Regions from separate parts of the Streptomyces sp. NPDC055254 genome, predicted to be linked through region 3. Evidence: riboswitches for the same ligand, from Rfam matches in the RefSeq annotation. Region 3 holds a riboswitch; each other region holds the start of a gene.
The links. A riboswitch is a leader RNA that binds a small molecule or an ion and turns the genes downstream of it on or off. The one in region 3 is predicted to bind cobalamin.
Positions count from the first base shown of each region.

Region 1: another riboswitch for cobalamin. It lies ahead of ACWFQ8_RS16090 (cobalamin biosynthesis protein); the one in region 3 lies ahead of cobN (cobaltochelatase subunit CobN).
Region 2: another riboswitch for cobalamin. It lies ahead of ACWFQ8_RS20115 (ABC transporter substrate-binding protein); the one in region 3 lies ahead of cobN (cobaltochelatase subunit CobN).
Region 4: another riboswitch for cobalamin. It lies ahead of ACWFQ8_RS02160 (ribonucleoside-diphosphate reductase subunit alpha); the one in region 3 lies ahead of cobN (cobaltochelatase subunit CobN).

Region 1 covers NZ_JBSGQV010000013.1:142,947-146,145, forward strand. The annotation lists gene ACWFQ8_RS16085 (cobyric acid synthase) at 1-408, opposite strand, end outside; gene ACWFQ8_RS16090 (cobalamin biosynthesis protein) at 405-1,403, opposite strand; cobalamin riboswitch at 1,441-1,594, opposite strand; gene ACWFQ8_RS16095 (hypothetical protein) at 1,711-1,932, opposite strand; gene ACWFQ8_RS16100 (anion permease) at 1,958-3,199, opposite strand, start outside.
Region 2 covers NZ_JBSGQV010000020.1:44,752-47,950, forward strand. The annotation lists gene tgmC (ATP-grasp peptide maturase system methyltransferase) at 1-373, opposite strand, end outside; gene ACWFQ8_RS20105 (ATP-grasp ribosomal peptide maturase) at 370-1,251, opposite strand; partial or broken gene ACWFQ8_RS20110 (HD domain-containing protein) at 1,205-1,543, shown strand; cobalamin riboswitch at 1,626-1,765, shown strand; gene ACWFQ8_RS20115 (ABC transporter substrate-binding protein) at 1,802-2,791, shown strand; gene ACWFQ8_RS20120 (FecCD family ABC transporter permease) at 2,881-3,199, shown strand, end outside.
Region 3 covers NZ_JBSGQV010000003.1:24,402-27,600, forward strand. The annotation lists gene cobN (cobaltochelatase subunit CobN) at 1-1,515, opposite strand, end outside; cobalamin riboswitch at 1,556-1,691, opposite strand; gene ACWFQ8_RS04250 (cobalamin biosynthesis protein CobG) at 2,017-3,199, shown strand, end outside.
Region 4 covers NZ_JBSGQV010000001.1:491,204-494,402, forward strand. The annotation lists gene ACWFQ8_RS02150 (carbon starvation CstA family protein) at 1-1,064, shown strand, start outside; gene ACWFQ8_RS02155 (CstA-like transporter-associated (seleno)protein) at 1,061-1,258, shown strand; cobalamin riboswitch at 1,556-1,688, shown strand; gene ACWFQ8_RS02160 (ribonucleoside-diphosphate reductase subunit alpha) at 1,854-3,199, shown strand, end outside.

The DNA of each region.
Region 1 (3,199 bases), on a different contig from region 3:
GATCACGGCGTCATACGTGCCCCGCAGCTGCTCCAGGCAGTCCGTGACGATGCCGAGCAACTGCTCCTGGCGGCCCCCGTGGTAGCCGCGGGCGCTCATCTCGCCCACCGGCTTGCCCAGCAGCACCACCTGGCTGGTGCGGTCGCCGCCCGGCTTGAGCAGCACCGGGTTCATCAGCGCGGTCGGCTCCACGCGGGCCGCCTGCGCCTGCATGGCCTGGGCGCGCCCGATCTCGGCGCCCTCGCGCGTCACGAAGGAGTTCAGCGACATGTTCTGGGCCTTGAAGGGCGCCACCTTCACACCGCTGCGGGCCAGCCAGCGGCAGATGCCCGCCGTGACCACGCTCTTGCCCGCGTCCGACGTCGTTCCCGCGACGAGCAGTCCGCCGCCGTGCTTCGCGCCGTTCATGCGCGTCCTCCCCTCGTCGTGCCGCAGGCCCTCGAAGCCCACGTACCGGCCCCCGTCGCGCGGGCGACCGCGAGCCGGGCGACCGCGCAGGCCCCCAGAGCCAGCCAGGTCACCCGCCGCGACAACCGCACCGCGCGCTCGATGTCCGCGACCTCCACCGCCCGCCCCCGGGCGCCGTTGAGCACGGCCCGGTGCTCGACCCGGCCCCCGTACGCCAGGGTGCCGCCCAGCCGTACGCCGAGGGCGCCGGCGAAGGAGGCCTCCACGGGTCCGGCGTTGGGGCTGGGGTGCGCGGCGGCGTCGGCGCGCCAGGCCCGTACGGCTCCCCGCCGGTCGGGTCCGGCCAGTACGGCGGCCAGCGCCGTCAGCCGGGCGCCCGGCCAGCCCGCCGCGTCGTCGAGCCGGGCGGAGGCCCAGCCGTAGCGCAGGTAGCGGGGGGACTTGTGGCCGACCATCGCGTCGAGCGTGTTCACGGCCCGGAAGGCGAGCAGGCCCGGCACCCCGGCGACGGCGCCCCACACGAGGGCGCCGACGACGGCGTCGGAGGTGTTCTCGGCGACGGATTCCACGACGGCGCGGGCCATCTGCTGCTCGTCCAGGGACTGCGGGTCGCGTCCGCACAGGTGGGGCAGCCGCCGCCGGGCGGCCTCGGTGTCGCCGGCGGCGAGCGCCGCGCCGATGGTGCGGGCCTCCCGGCCCAGCGAGGTGCCGCCCACGACGGCCCAGGTGGCGGCGGCGGTCAGCGCGATCCGGACCACGGGTGGTGCGGAGCGCACGGCGCGGGCGCCCAGTGCGCCGACCGCCGTCGCGCCCCCGGCGCACACCAGGGTGTGCAGGAGGCCCCGGGCGCGGTCGTCGCGCCACAGGGCGCGCTCCACCGCGGCGGCGGCTCGTCCGAAGGCGGCCACGGGGTGCCCTCGGCGCGGATCCCCGAGGATCCGGTCGCCGATCAGGCCCGCCGCGGCGCCGTACGCGAAAACGCGATCGGCACGCATGGTGGCAGGTATGTCCTCACTCAGGGTCCGCGCCCTGGTTCGACGTGTCCGGCGGCGAGAGTTCCTGGCTCCCGGGACGCACGCGCCGCGTGCGCTCCCCGGTGACAGTGGCGGGACCGCGCCGGAATCGCACCGGACTTCCTCTCCATGCCGCCGTATTGGCTCGGGCAGTCCACCACGCACCGAGAACGCCCGTCAACTCGCCGTTGACCTGCGACGAGGGTCCGGCCGGGCATGCGAAAGCTCCCCCCGGGAAGAACCCGGGGGGAGCTGCCGCGGCGAACCGGACGCGCCTCGGCGCGCCGGATCAGGCGACGATCAGGTAGATCCCGTAGCCCACGGCCGCCGCGACCAGCGCGAAGCAGGCGTACGCACCGCTGCGGGCCAGGGTGGCGGCGCCGCCCTGCTCGGTGGCGGCCTCGTGCTTGGACAGGCCCACCAGGCCCAGGGTGAACAGGGCCACGAGGGCGACGGTGGCGGAGAGGCTGACCCCGAAGACGGAGCCGAGTGCTTCCCAGTCGATCTTCATACTGCCGTTCCTCTGTCTGTCTCGGTCAGACCGCGGCGGCCGGAGCCGCCGGGGTCGTCGTCGCGGCCGGGATGGTGGCCTTGAGGTCCTCGTCGCTCACCGCGGCGGTGGTGGCGGCCGCGAGGGTCGGCGGGACGGTGACGGCGGCCATGGCCGTGGTGACCACACCCGGCTCCTCGGCGCCGACCGGCTGCACGTCGTTGACGTTGTGGTGGTCGACGACCTGGCGGCGCGAGATGAGCCAGATGGCGAGGCAGGAGCCGACCAGGAAGACGGTGACCGCGGCGATGCCGACGTCACCGGTGCGCATGACCAGCTCGGCGCCGGCCGCGACCAGGCCGGCGGCCGGCAGGGTCAGGCCCCACGCGATGAACATGCGGGTGGCGGTGGACCAGCGGACCACCCCGCCCTTGCGTCCCAGACCCGCACCCATGACGGCGCCGGAGCACGCGTGGGTGGTGGAGAGGGAGAAGCCGAGGCTCGACGAGGCCAGGATGACGCTGGCGGCAGAGGTCTGGGCGGCGAAGCCCTGCTGCGGCTGGAGGTCGGTGAGGCCCTTGCCCATGGTGCGGATGATGCGCCAGCCGCCCAGGTAGGTGCCCATCGCGATGGCCAGACCGGCGGAGACGATGACCCAGACCGGCGGGTTGGCGCCGGCGGGCAGGGCGTTCCCGGCGACGAGCGCCAGGGTGATGATGCCCATCGTCTTCTGCGCGTCGTTGGTGCCGTGCGCGAGGGAGACGAGACCGGCCGAGGCGATCTGACCGGTGCGGTAGCCCTTCGCGGAGGTCTTCTCGCCGACCTTGCCGCCGAGCTTGTACGTGACCTTCGCGGCCAGCATCGCGGCCAGACCGGCGACGAGCGGCGCGGCGATCGCGGGGATCAGCACCTTGGTGACGACGACGCTGCCGTTGACCGCGCCGATTCCGGCGGAGGCGACGGCGGCACCGATCAGGCCGCCCATCAGGGCGTGCGAGGAGCTGGAGGGCAGGCCGACCAGCCAGGTGACGAGGTTCCAGAGGATCGCGCCGACCAGAGCGGCGAAGATCACTTCCGGCTGGATGCCTTCCTCGTTGACGAGGCCCTTGGAGATCGTCTTGGCGACCTCCACGGACATGAACGCGCCGACGAGGTTGAGCACGGCGGACATGGCCACCGCCGTCTTGGGCTTGAGGGCGCCGGTCGAGATGGTGGTGGCCATCGCGTTGGCCGTGTCGTGAAAACCGTTCGTGAAGTCGAACACGAGAGCGGTGATGATCACGATCCC
Region 2 (3,199 bases), on a different contig from region 3:
CGATCTCCAGCACGCGGTGCCCGTCCTCGACCTCCAACTCCTCGATCATCTCCAGGACCAGCCGCGGGATCGTGGATGACGAGCTCGGGGTGCCTGGTACCGGGCCGGGAGCCTGGTCGGGGGTGAGGTGCCCGTCGAGCTGCGTGACGAGGGAGTCGTCGGTGTACGCGATCCGGGCCCACTCGGCCGGGTCCGTGCCGGCCGCGGTTACGGGCTTCCAGAGTCCCCCGCCGGTGGGGAGGAAGACGCCGGGGTGCAGGAACACCTCACGGGGGACGGCTTCAACGGCTTTCCGCCAGGCCGGGGTGCGGATCGCGCCCGCGGCTTCGAGCCCATCGGCGAGGGCCTGCCGCTGGGGGCTGGTATCGATCACCGGGTACCTCCTCGGGAGAGCAGGTCAGCGAAGGCGGCCGCCATGGGGAGCCCGGTGTGCTCCTCCAGCCAGCCCCACTGACCATTCGGATTCAGCTCCAGCAGCCAGTAGGCGCCGGCACGGTCCACTGCGAGGTCGAAGCTTCCGGATACGAGGCCGAAGGCATCGAGGAAGGCGAGCAGGGCTTCCTCCAGCGGGGCGGGAAGCGTGGCCACCGAGTACGCCAGGGCAGCGTAGTCCCGCCGCCAGTCCAGGAGTTCGGAATCGATGCGCACAGCGAAGACTTGGCGGCCTACGATCGTGACGCGGACGTCGCACACCTTGTCGACCCGTGCCTGGAAGAGGTGCGGGACGACTCGGATCCGGTCGTCGATCTCGTCTGCGGTGACCTGCTCCGCCCACGACACAACAGGGACGCCGTCCCGCTCGTAGGGCGTGGCCCGGAGCGTCTTGTGGATCACTGCAGGGTGAGCGGCGGCGAACTCGCGCGCGTCGGCCGGGTCGTTGGTGATCAGGGTGGGTGGCGCGGTCAGCCCCAGGCGAAGAGTGCAGGCCAATTGGTGCGGCTTGTAGGCGGCTTCGGCGTTCCGCATGGGGTGGTTCACCCAGAGGGGGCCGTGGAGCGCGTGCAGCACACCGCCGAGCCCGTAGCGCGTCTGCGCGGCCGCGAACCGGGCGTCGTCCGGTCCCAGGTGGGTGAAGGACGGCCATGTCGGGCGGCGCCAGTACACCGCTCCCACGTCTTCCAGGTCGGCGGCTCTCGACGGGGTGAGCATCCGCCCGGCCGCGTGGGCCGGGCGGACGCCGTACCGAGCCGAGACCGTCAAGCCCTCGCCGGCCGAGCACTCCTGGCGGACCTCGCTCATCGCCTCGATCATCGCGAAACTGGAAGGCGCGGACCCCGCGCGGGCCGCGTTCCTCGCCGTCTGGCACGACACCCAGGAGACCCGCACCGGCGACGTGAACCACCTGGGCAGGAAGTACTCGACCGCAGCCGATCCGGCGGCGGTGACCGCCGACCAGACGGCGGGTATGCCCGAGATTCTGGCATCGACGATTCAGGATCTGGTCGCGGAGTACGAAGCCAAGGACTCGCCGGAGGCGATCTGCGCGCGTGACGCCGACAAGCTGGAGTGCTTGCTTCAAGGGATCGAGTACCGAGCCCAGGGGCGAAAGCGCCCCCTCCCCGCGGGAACTCCCGCCGATGCGGGCCTTTCTCGTTTGGCGGGGGCGTGCGGGTCGGGGCGGCGGAACGTGTGGCAAGCTGGGGCGCATTGCCCAGGCGGTGCAGGACAGGAAACCGGTGCGATTCCGGTGCGGTCCCGCCACTGTGACCGGATTCCCCGCGCGGGGAACCGGAAGTCAGACACTGACGCACCGCCTCTTCACGTCGACCAGGGGACGCGGATCCCCCGGAGAGGCTTCGCCATGTCACGTTCCCGCGCCGCTCTGCGCGCACTCGTACCCCTCGCTTTCCTGCTGCCCGTGGCCGCCTGCGGTGCCTCACCGGACGCGGGGAAGCCGGCCCCCGGCGCGGCCGCCGCGCCCGGATTCCCGTACACCGTCACCAACTGCGGTGTGAGCACCACCTATCAGGCTCCGCCGCGACGCGCCGTCACCATGAACCAGCACGCCACCGAGGTGCTGCTCGCCCTCGGGCTGGAGGACCGGATCGCCGGCTCCGCCTACCTCGACGACGCGGTGCTGCCCGCCTACCGTCCGGCCTACGACAAGATCAAGGTGCTGGCCCGGGAGTACCCCTCCCAGGAGGTGCTGCTGGGCGCGGACCCCGACTTCGTGTACGGCGGCTACGCGAGCGCCTTCGACAAGGCGCAGGGCCGCGACCGCGAAGGACTCGGCAAGGCGGGGATCAACACCCGGCTCAACGTCGAGTACTGCACCGAGGGCCCCGTCGGTCTCGACGTGCTCAAGACCGAGATCACCGAGGTCGCCCGGACCTTCGGCGTACCCGAGCGGGGCGCGCGGCTCATCGAGGAGGAGCAGCGGCGCGTCGACGCCGTCGCCGCCCGGGTCAAGGACAAGGCCCGGCCGACCGTCTTCGTTTACGACTCCGGCGAGGGATCCGCCTTCACCTCGGGCGGCAGGGGGATCGGGACCGAGATCATCTCCCTCGCCGGAGGCGCGAACGTGTTCGCCGACCTCGACGACACCTTCGGTGACGTGGCGTGGGAGAAGGTCATCGAGCGCAAGCCCGAGGTCGTCCTCATCTACGACTACGGCGGCACCACCGTCGACGCCAAGAAGCAGCGGCTGTTGAACGACCCGGCCCTGGCGGAGGTTCCCGCCGTCAAGAACAGGCGGTTCGTCGTCCTGCCGCTCTCCTCGGCCGTCCTCGGCGTCCGGGTCGCCGACGCCGTCGAGGCGCTGGGCGGCCAGCTGCACCCCGACGCCGCGTGACGCCCCGTCCGTCCGTGGCCCTCCGCGGGGCCACCGCCGGTCCCGGAGCCGGAGCCCCGGCGGGCGGCGGCGGTGGCCTCCCGCCGGTCCTGATCCTCCTCCTGCTCACCGCCGCGCTCCTCGGATCCGCCGTCGCGGGCCTGGCGCTGGGGCCCGTACGGATCGCTCCCGGCCAGGTCGTCGACATCGTCCTCGGCGGCCTGTCGGGCCGCAGGCCCACCGGGGCGTTCGCCACCATCGTGTGGGACGTACGGGCGCCGCGCGTCATCCTGGGCGCCGTCGTCGGCGCCGGGCTCGCCGTCGCGGGCGCGGTGCTGCAGGCGCTCGTGCGCAACCCGCTCGCCGACCCCTTCCTGCTCGGCGCCTCCTCCGGGGCCTCGGCGGGCGCCGTCCTCGTGATCGTCCTCG
Region 3 (3,199 bases):
CTCGCCGAAGCCGCGCGGCGGCTGGATGAGGATCAGCAGGTTCCCGCGGCGCAGGGCCGCGAGCACGATGTCGCCCTCGGGGTTGGCGGAGCGGTCGACGAACATGTTCCCGGGGGCCTCGCCCCAGTGCTCCTCCACGCTCGCGCGCAGGTCGGCCGGGAGCTCGGCGAACCAGCGCCGGTAGTCGGCGGCCGGGATGCGGACCGGGTTGCGGGCGAGCTGCTCCTCGGTGAGCCAGTCCTGGTCGTGGCCGCCGGCCTCGATCAGGGCGCGGATCAGCTCGTCGCCGTCGCCGGAGACCAGGCCGGGGATGTTCTCGACGGGACCGAAGTCGTAGCCGCCGGCGATCAGCGTGCGCAGCAGTTCGACGGCGCTGGCCGGGGTGTCGAGGCCGACCGCGTTGCCGATGCGGGAGTGCTTGGTGGGGTACGCGGAGAGGACCAGCGCGACCTTCTTGTCGCGCCGGTCGATGTGCCGCAGCCGGGCGTGGCGTACGGCGATCCCCGCGACGCGGGCGGCCCGTTCGGGGTCGGCCACGTAGGCGGGCAGGCCGTCCTCGTCGAACTCCTTGAAGGAGAACGGGACGGTGATCAGGCGTCCGTCGAACTCGGGCACGGCGACCTGGGTGGCGGCGTCGAGGGGGGAGAGGCCCTCGTCGCTCTCCTGCCAGGCGGCGCGCGACCCGGTCAGGCACAGGGCCTGCAGGATGGGCACGCCGAGGGAGGCGAGGGCGCCCGCGTCCCAGGACTCGTCGTCGCCGCCCGCAGAGGCGGTGGCGGGGCGGGTGCCGCCGGCCGCGAGGACGGTGGTGACGACCGCGTCGACGCCCTCCAGGGTGGCGAGCAGTTCCGGCTCGGGGGTGCGCAGGGAGGAGACGTAGAGGGGGAGCGGCTGGGCGCCGTGGGCCTCGACGGCCTCGCACAGGGCGTGCACGAAGGCGGTGTTGCCGCTCATCTGGTGGGCGCGGTAGTACAGCACGGCCACGCGGGGGCCGTCGGTCCGGCCGGGGGTGCGCTCCAGCGGGCCCCAGGTGGGGGCGGGGGCGGGCGGCTCGAAGCCGTGGCCGGTGAGCAGGACGGTGTCGGAGAGGAACCGGGCGAGCTGGGCGAGGTTGGCGGGGCCGCCGTGCGCGAGGTAGGCGTGGGCCTCGGCGGCGATGCCGATGGGGACGGTGGAGGCCTCCATCAGCTGGGCGTCCGGGGCCTGTTCGCCGGTGAGGACGACGACGGGACGGGGCTGGTCGGCGGCGAGGAGGAGGTCGAGGCCGTCCTGCCAGGCGCGGAGGCCGCCGAGGAGGCGTACGACGACCAGGTCGACGCCGTCGAGGAGGGCGGGTAGGTCGTCGAGGGGGAGGCGGGAGGGGTTCGCGAAGCGGTACGGGGCGGGTGCCGGGAGGGGCGCTGGGTTCGTGGGGTCCGCCGGGCTCGGCGGGGGCGTGGGGTTCGCCGTGGTGGCCGTGTTCGCGGCGCGGGCGCTGAGCAGATCGGTGTCGGACGTCGACAGCAGCAGGATCATGCGGCGGCAGGCCTTCCTCGGGGTTTCCGCGCCCCGGGCAGTGAGGACAGCGGGAGTTCCTGACTCACCCCGTTGATCGCGTGATCGCTCCGCGGGGGTTCACAGTGGCGGGACCGCGCCGGAATCGCACCGGGCTTCCTCCCATGTCGCCGTCCTCGGCGACGGCGGGCCGGTGTGGTCCGCCGGTGGTCATCCTAGGCGGCCTTTGCCCTGGCCGGGAGCGTGGGGGTCGGGCCGGGTCGGACCGCGCGGGTGGGGTGGCGGTGGGGGTGGTCGGTGCGGTGGCGCTGCCGGGGCTCTGCCCTGGGCCCCGCGCCTCAAACGCCGGCGGGGCTGGAGGGCGCCTCGGACGCCGGCGGGGCTGGAGGGCGCCTCGGACGCGGGCGGGGCTGGAGGGCGGGGCGGGGCCGGGTTGGGTCGGGGCGCGCGGGGTGGGGTGGTCGGGTGGGGGTGGCGACGGACACAGGTCGGGGGTGGGGAATCGTGGGTATGCTCGCCGCCATGCCCCAGCCCCCTTCCGCCGCATCGCGGGATGAACCCGTCATACGGGAGCGCGGTGACTCCTGCCCCGGCGCGCTGCGCCTGCACGCGGCGGACGACGGGTACCTCGCGCGCGTGCGGATTCCGGGCGGAGAGCTGAGTGCCCACCAGGCTTCGGTGTTGGGCGTGGCCGCCGACCGGTTCGGGGACGGCCATCTGGAACTCACCTCGCGCGGCAACGTTCAGTTGCGCGGTCTGCGGGAAGGTTGCGGCGCCGGTCTGGCGGAGTTGCTGGACGCCGCCGGGCTGCTGCCCGCGCCCAGCCACGAGCGCGTGCGGAACATCGTGGCCACCCCGATGTCCGGTGTGCCCGAAATCATGGAATGCGATTCCGGTTCCGGACGATCCGAGGTCGGGCGGCTCGATGCCGGTTCCGGGCGGTCCGAGGTCGGGCGGCTCGACGTTTCCCGGCCTGCCTCCGGCCCTGTGCGGCCCGGTTCCGGCGGGTCGGGTTCCGGTGGCGCTGACGCCGGATGCACGTCCCGGCCCGATGTGATGCCGTGGGTGCGGGAGTTGGACCGGTTGCTGTGCGGCAACGCGCGCGTCACCGCGCTGTCCGGGCGGTTCCTGTTCGCCTTCGACGACGGGCGGGGGGACGTGGTCGCGCTGGCGGCGGACGTGACCGTGCTCGGGCAGGCGGACGGTCGGGCGCTCGTGCGGCTCGGCGGGGCCCCCGGCGCCGTGGCCGTGGACGCGGCGGACGCGCCGAGGGCGGCGCTGCTCGCCGCCGAGTACTTCCTCGACGCCGCCGACGCGGCCGGGACGCGGGCCTGGCGGGTGCGCGAGCTGCCCGACGGACACGCCCTGGACGAAGCGGAGTTGACCGGCAGGCTCGCCGCCGCCGGGATCGCCGCGCAGCCGGTGCCCGTGGTGCGGTGGCCGTACGCGCCGCCGCCGGTGCCCGGGGGTTCGGGCAGCGGCCGGGGCGCGCCGCTGTGCGTACTGCCCCCGCTCGGCAGGCTCAGCACCGCCCAGTGGCGGGCGCTCGTCGAGGTCGCCGACCGGGCCGGCGGCGGGATGCGCATCACTCCGTGGCGCACCGTCGTCGTCCCGAACGCGCCCGTCCCGCCACCGCTCGACGCCCCGGCCCGGCTGCGCGCCGCCGGGCTCGTCGTGGACCCCGACAGCCCCTGGCAGGGCGTCA
Region 4 (3,199 bases), on a different contig from region 3:
TGCTCACCGAGTCCTTCGTCGCGATCATGGCGATGATCGCGGCCTGCATCATCGAGCCCGGCCTCTTCTTCGCCCTGAACTCCCCTCCCGGCGTCATCGGCACCACCGTCGAGACCGCCTCGCAGGCAGTGACGAACTTCGGCTTCGCCATCAGCCCCGAGGCCCTCGCGCAGGCCGCGAAGGACGTCGAGGAGACCAGCCTGCTCTCCCGTACCGGTGGCGCGCCGACCTTCGCACTCGGAATGTCGGAGATCTTCTCGGCCGTCATCGGCGGCACCGCGATGAAGGCCTTCTGGTACCACTTCGCCATCATGTTCGAGGCGCTGTTCATCCTGACGACGGTCGACGCCGGTACCCGCGTCGGGCGGTTCATGCTCCAGGACACCCTCGGCAACGTGCACAAGTCCTTCAAGGACGTGAGCTGGAAGCCCGGCGTCTGGTTCGCCAGCGCGATCGTCGTCGGCGGCTGGGGATACTTCCTGTGGGTCGGCATCAAGGACCCGCTGGGCGGCATCAACCAGCTCTTCCCGCTGTTCGGCATCGCGAACCAGCTGCTCGCCGCGGTCGCCCTGGCGGTCTGCACCACGCTGCTGGTCAAGTCCGGGCGGCTCAAGTGGGCCTGGGTGACGGGCGTGCCGCTCGCCTGGGACGTGTCGGTCACGCTCACCGCGAGCTACCAGAAGATCTTCTCGCAGGACGTGAAGGTCGGCTTCTTCGCCCAGCGCGACAAGTACCAGGCGGGCATCGACGCGGACAAGGTGCTGCCGCCCGCGAAGACCATGGACGAGATGCACACCGTGGTCACCAACGCCACCGTGGACGGCGTGCTGTCGGCGCTGTTCGCGGTCCTGATCATCATCGTGCTGATCGACGCGGCCCGGACCTGCTTCAAGGCCATCGCCCACCCGCAGTCCGTGAAGCTCTCCGAGGTCCCGTGGACCGAGTCGAAGATCATCGCGCCGGCCGGCCTGATCCCGACCGCCGAGGAGCGTGCGGAACTCTCCGCCGCGGGCCTCGACTCGAACGGCGGCCGGGTGAAGGAGCAGGAGCCCGCGGCCTCATGAGCGCGCTGCGGGCAGTCCTGGCCAAGACCTGGTTCTACCTGCGGGAGTTCTCGGGAGAGGCCGCGTACGACCGCTACCTCGCCCACGCCCGCTCCCACGACCCGGACGCGGAGGTCCTGACCCGCAGGGCCTTCGAGCGCGCCCGCACGGACTCCCGCGAGGCGGACCCCCGCGAGGGCTTCCGCTGCTGCTGAGGCCGTACGCACGGCTCCGCGGCCACGAACGGGTCGTCACCTCCCCACCAGGAGGCGGCGGCCCGTACGCGTGCGCGCGCTCCGTGTGCCCGGGGCGCCCCGGGACGCGGCCGGCGCACACTCGGCGGGACCGCCCCCGAGGCCTGCCTCGCCGACCGGCACCCTCGACTTCGACGAGCGGGACCCGGCCCCGATCGAGGGCCCGGCGCCGCTCACCCACCGGCCCCCGCTCCGTGGGTACCGGCTCGCACCGTAGCCACGCCGACACAACATGTGGGGGCTACCGCAGACACCCGCCCCCACATGTATGCTCATGGCTGCTGTCGCCGCAGGGGAATCCGGTGCGAATCCGGAACTGTCCCGCAACGGTATGAAATGCGCTGATCAGTGCATCGCAAGTCCGAGGACCTGCCGACAGCGCGCCCGGCTCGACCGAACCGGGTGTCGTACGTCCGGGCCTCGCGGTTGGGCCGAGGGACGCCATGCGGTGCACGTACTGCCTGCCCTGTCCGGGCCGACGCGTGCCCAGTTCCGCATGCGCCCGCTCGCGCGCCGCTCCGCCGATGACCGGACCGAGCGAGGGAGAGCTCCCCCCGTGACCATCGCGCCTTCCGCACCGCGCTTCGAGTCCGTCGACACCGAGACCGCGGCCGAGCCCGGGGGGCCCGGGGCCGCTCTGCTGCGCACCCTGACCGAACTCACGGCGGACCTCCCCGACACCGACCCCGGCCGGGTCGCCGCCGCCGCGCTGCGCGGCCGCAGCTCCGTCGCCGACGAGGCCGAGCTGCGCGGCCTGGCCACCGAGGCCGCCGCCGGTCTCATCTCCGAGGACCCCGCGTACTCCCGGCTCGCCGCCCGGCTGTTGACGCTGGCCGTAGCCGACGAGGCCGCGAGCCAGGGTTCCACCTCCTTCTCCGCGTCCGTCGAGGTCGGCCACCGCGAGGGGCTCATCGCCGACCGCACGGCGGAGTTCGTCCGCACCCACGCGAGCCGGCTGGACGCGCTGGTCGAACACTCCCTGGCCGAGGGCGCCGACGACCGCTTCGGCTTCTTCGGCCTGCGGACCCTGCACAGCCGCTACCTGCTGCGCCACCCGATCACCCGCCAGGTCGTGGAGACCCCGCAGTACTTCATGCTGCGCGTGGCCTGCGGTCTCGCCGAGGACCTGAGCGTCCAGGCCGTCGAGGAAGTCGCCTCGCTGTACCGCCTGATGAGCCGCCTGGACTACCTGCCGTCCTCCCCCACGCTCTTCAACTCCGGCACCCGGCACCCGCAGATGTCCTCCTGCTACCTGCTGGACTCCCCGCTGGACGAGCTCGACTCGATCTACGACCGCTACCACCAGGTCGCGCGCCTGTCGAAGCACGCCGGCGGCATCGGCCTCTCGTACTCCCGCATCCGGGCCCGCGGTTCGCTGATCCGGGGCACCAACGGGCACTCCAACGGCATCGTGCCGTTCCTCAAGACCCTCGACGCCTCCGTCGCCGCCGTGAACCAGGGCGGCCGCCGCAAGGGCGCCGCCGCCGTGTACCTGGAGACCTGGCACGCGGACATCGAGGAGTTCCTGGAGCTCCGCGACAACACCGGCGAGGACCAGCGCCGTACGCACAACCTGAACCTCGCCCACTGGGTGCCGGACGAGTTCATGCGCCGCGTGAACGCCGACGCCGACTGGTCGCTGTTCTCCCCGGCCGACGTCCCCGAGCTGGTGGACCTGTACGGCGACGACTTCGACGCCGCGTACCTGAAGGCCGAAGCCGCCGGGCTCGCCAAGAAGTCGATGCCCGCCCGCGACCTGTACGGCCGGATGATGCGCACCCTCGCACAGACCGGTCAGGGCTGGATGACCTTCAAGGACGCCTCCAACCGGACCGCGAACCAGACCGCTCTGCCCGGGACCGTGGTCCACTCCTCGAACCTCTGCACCGAGATCATCGAGGT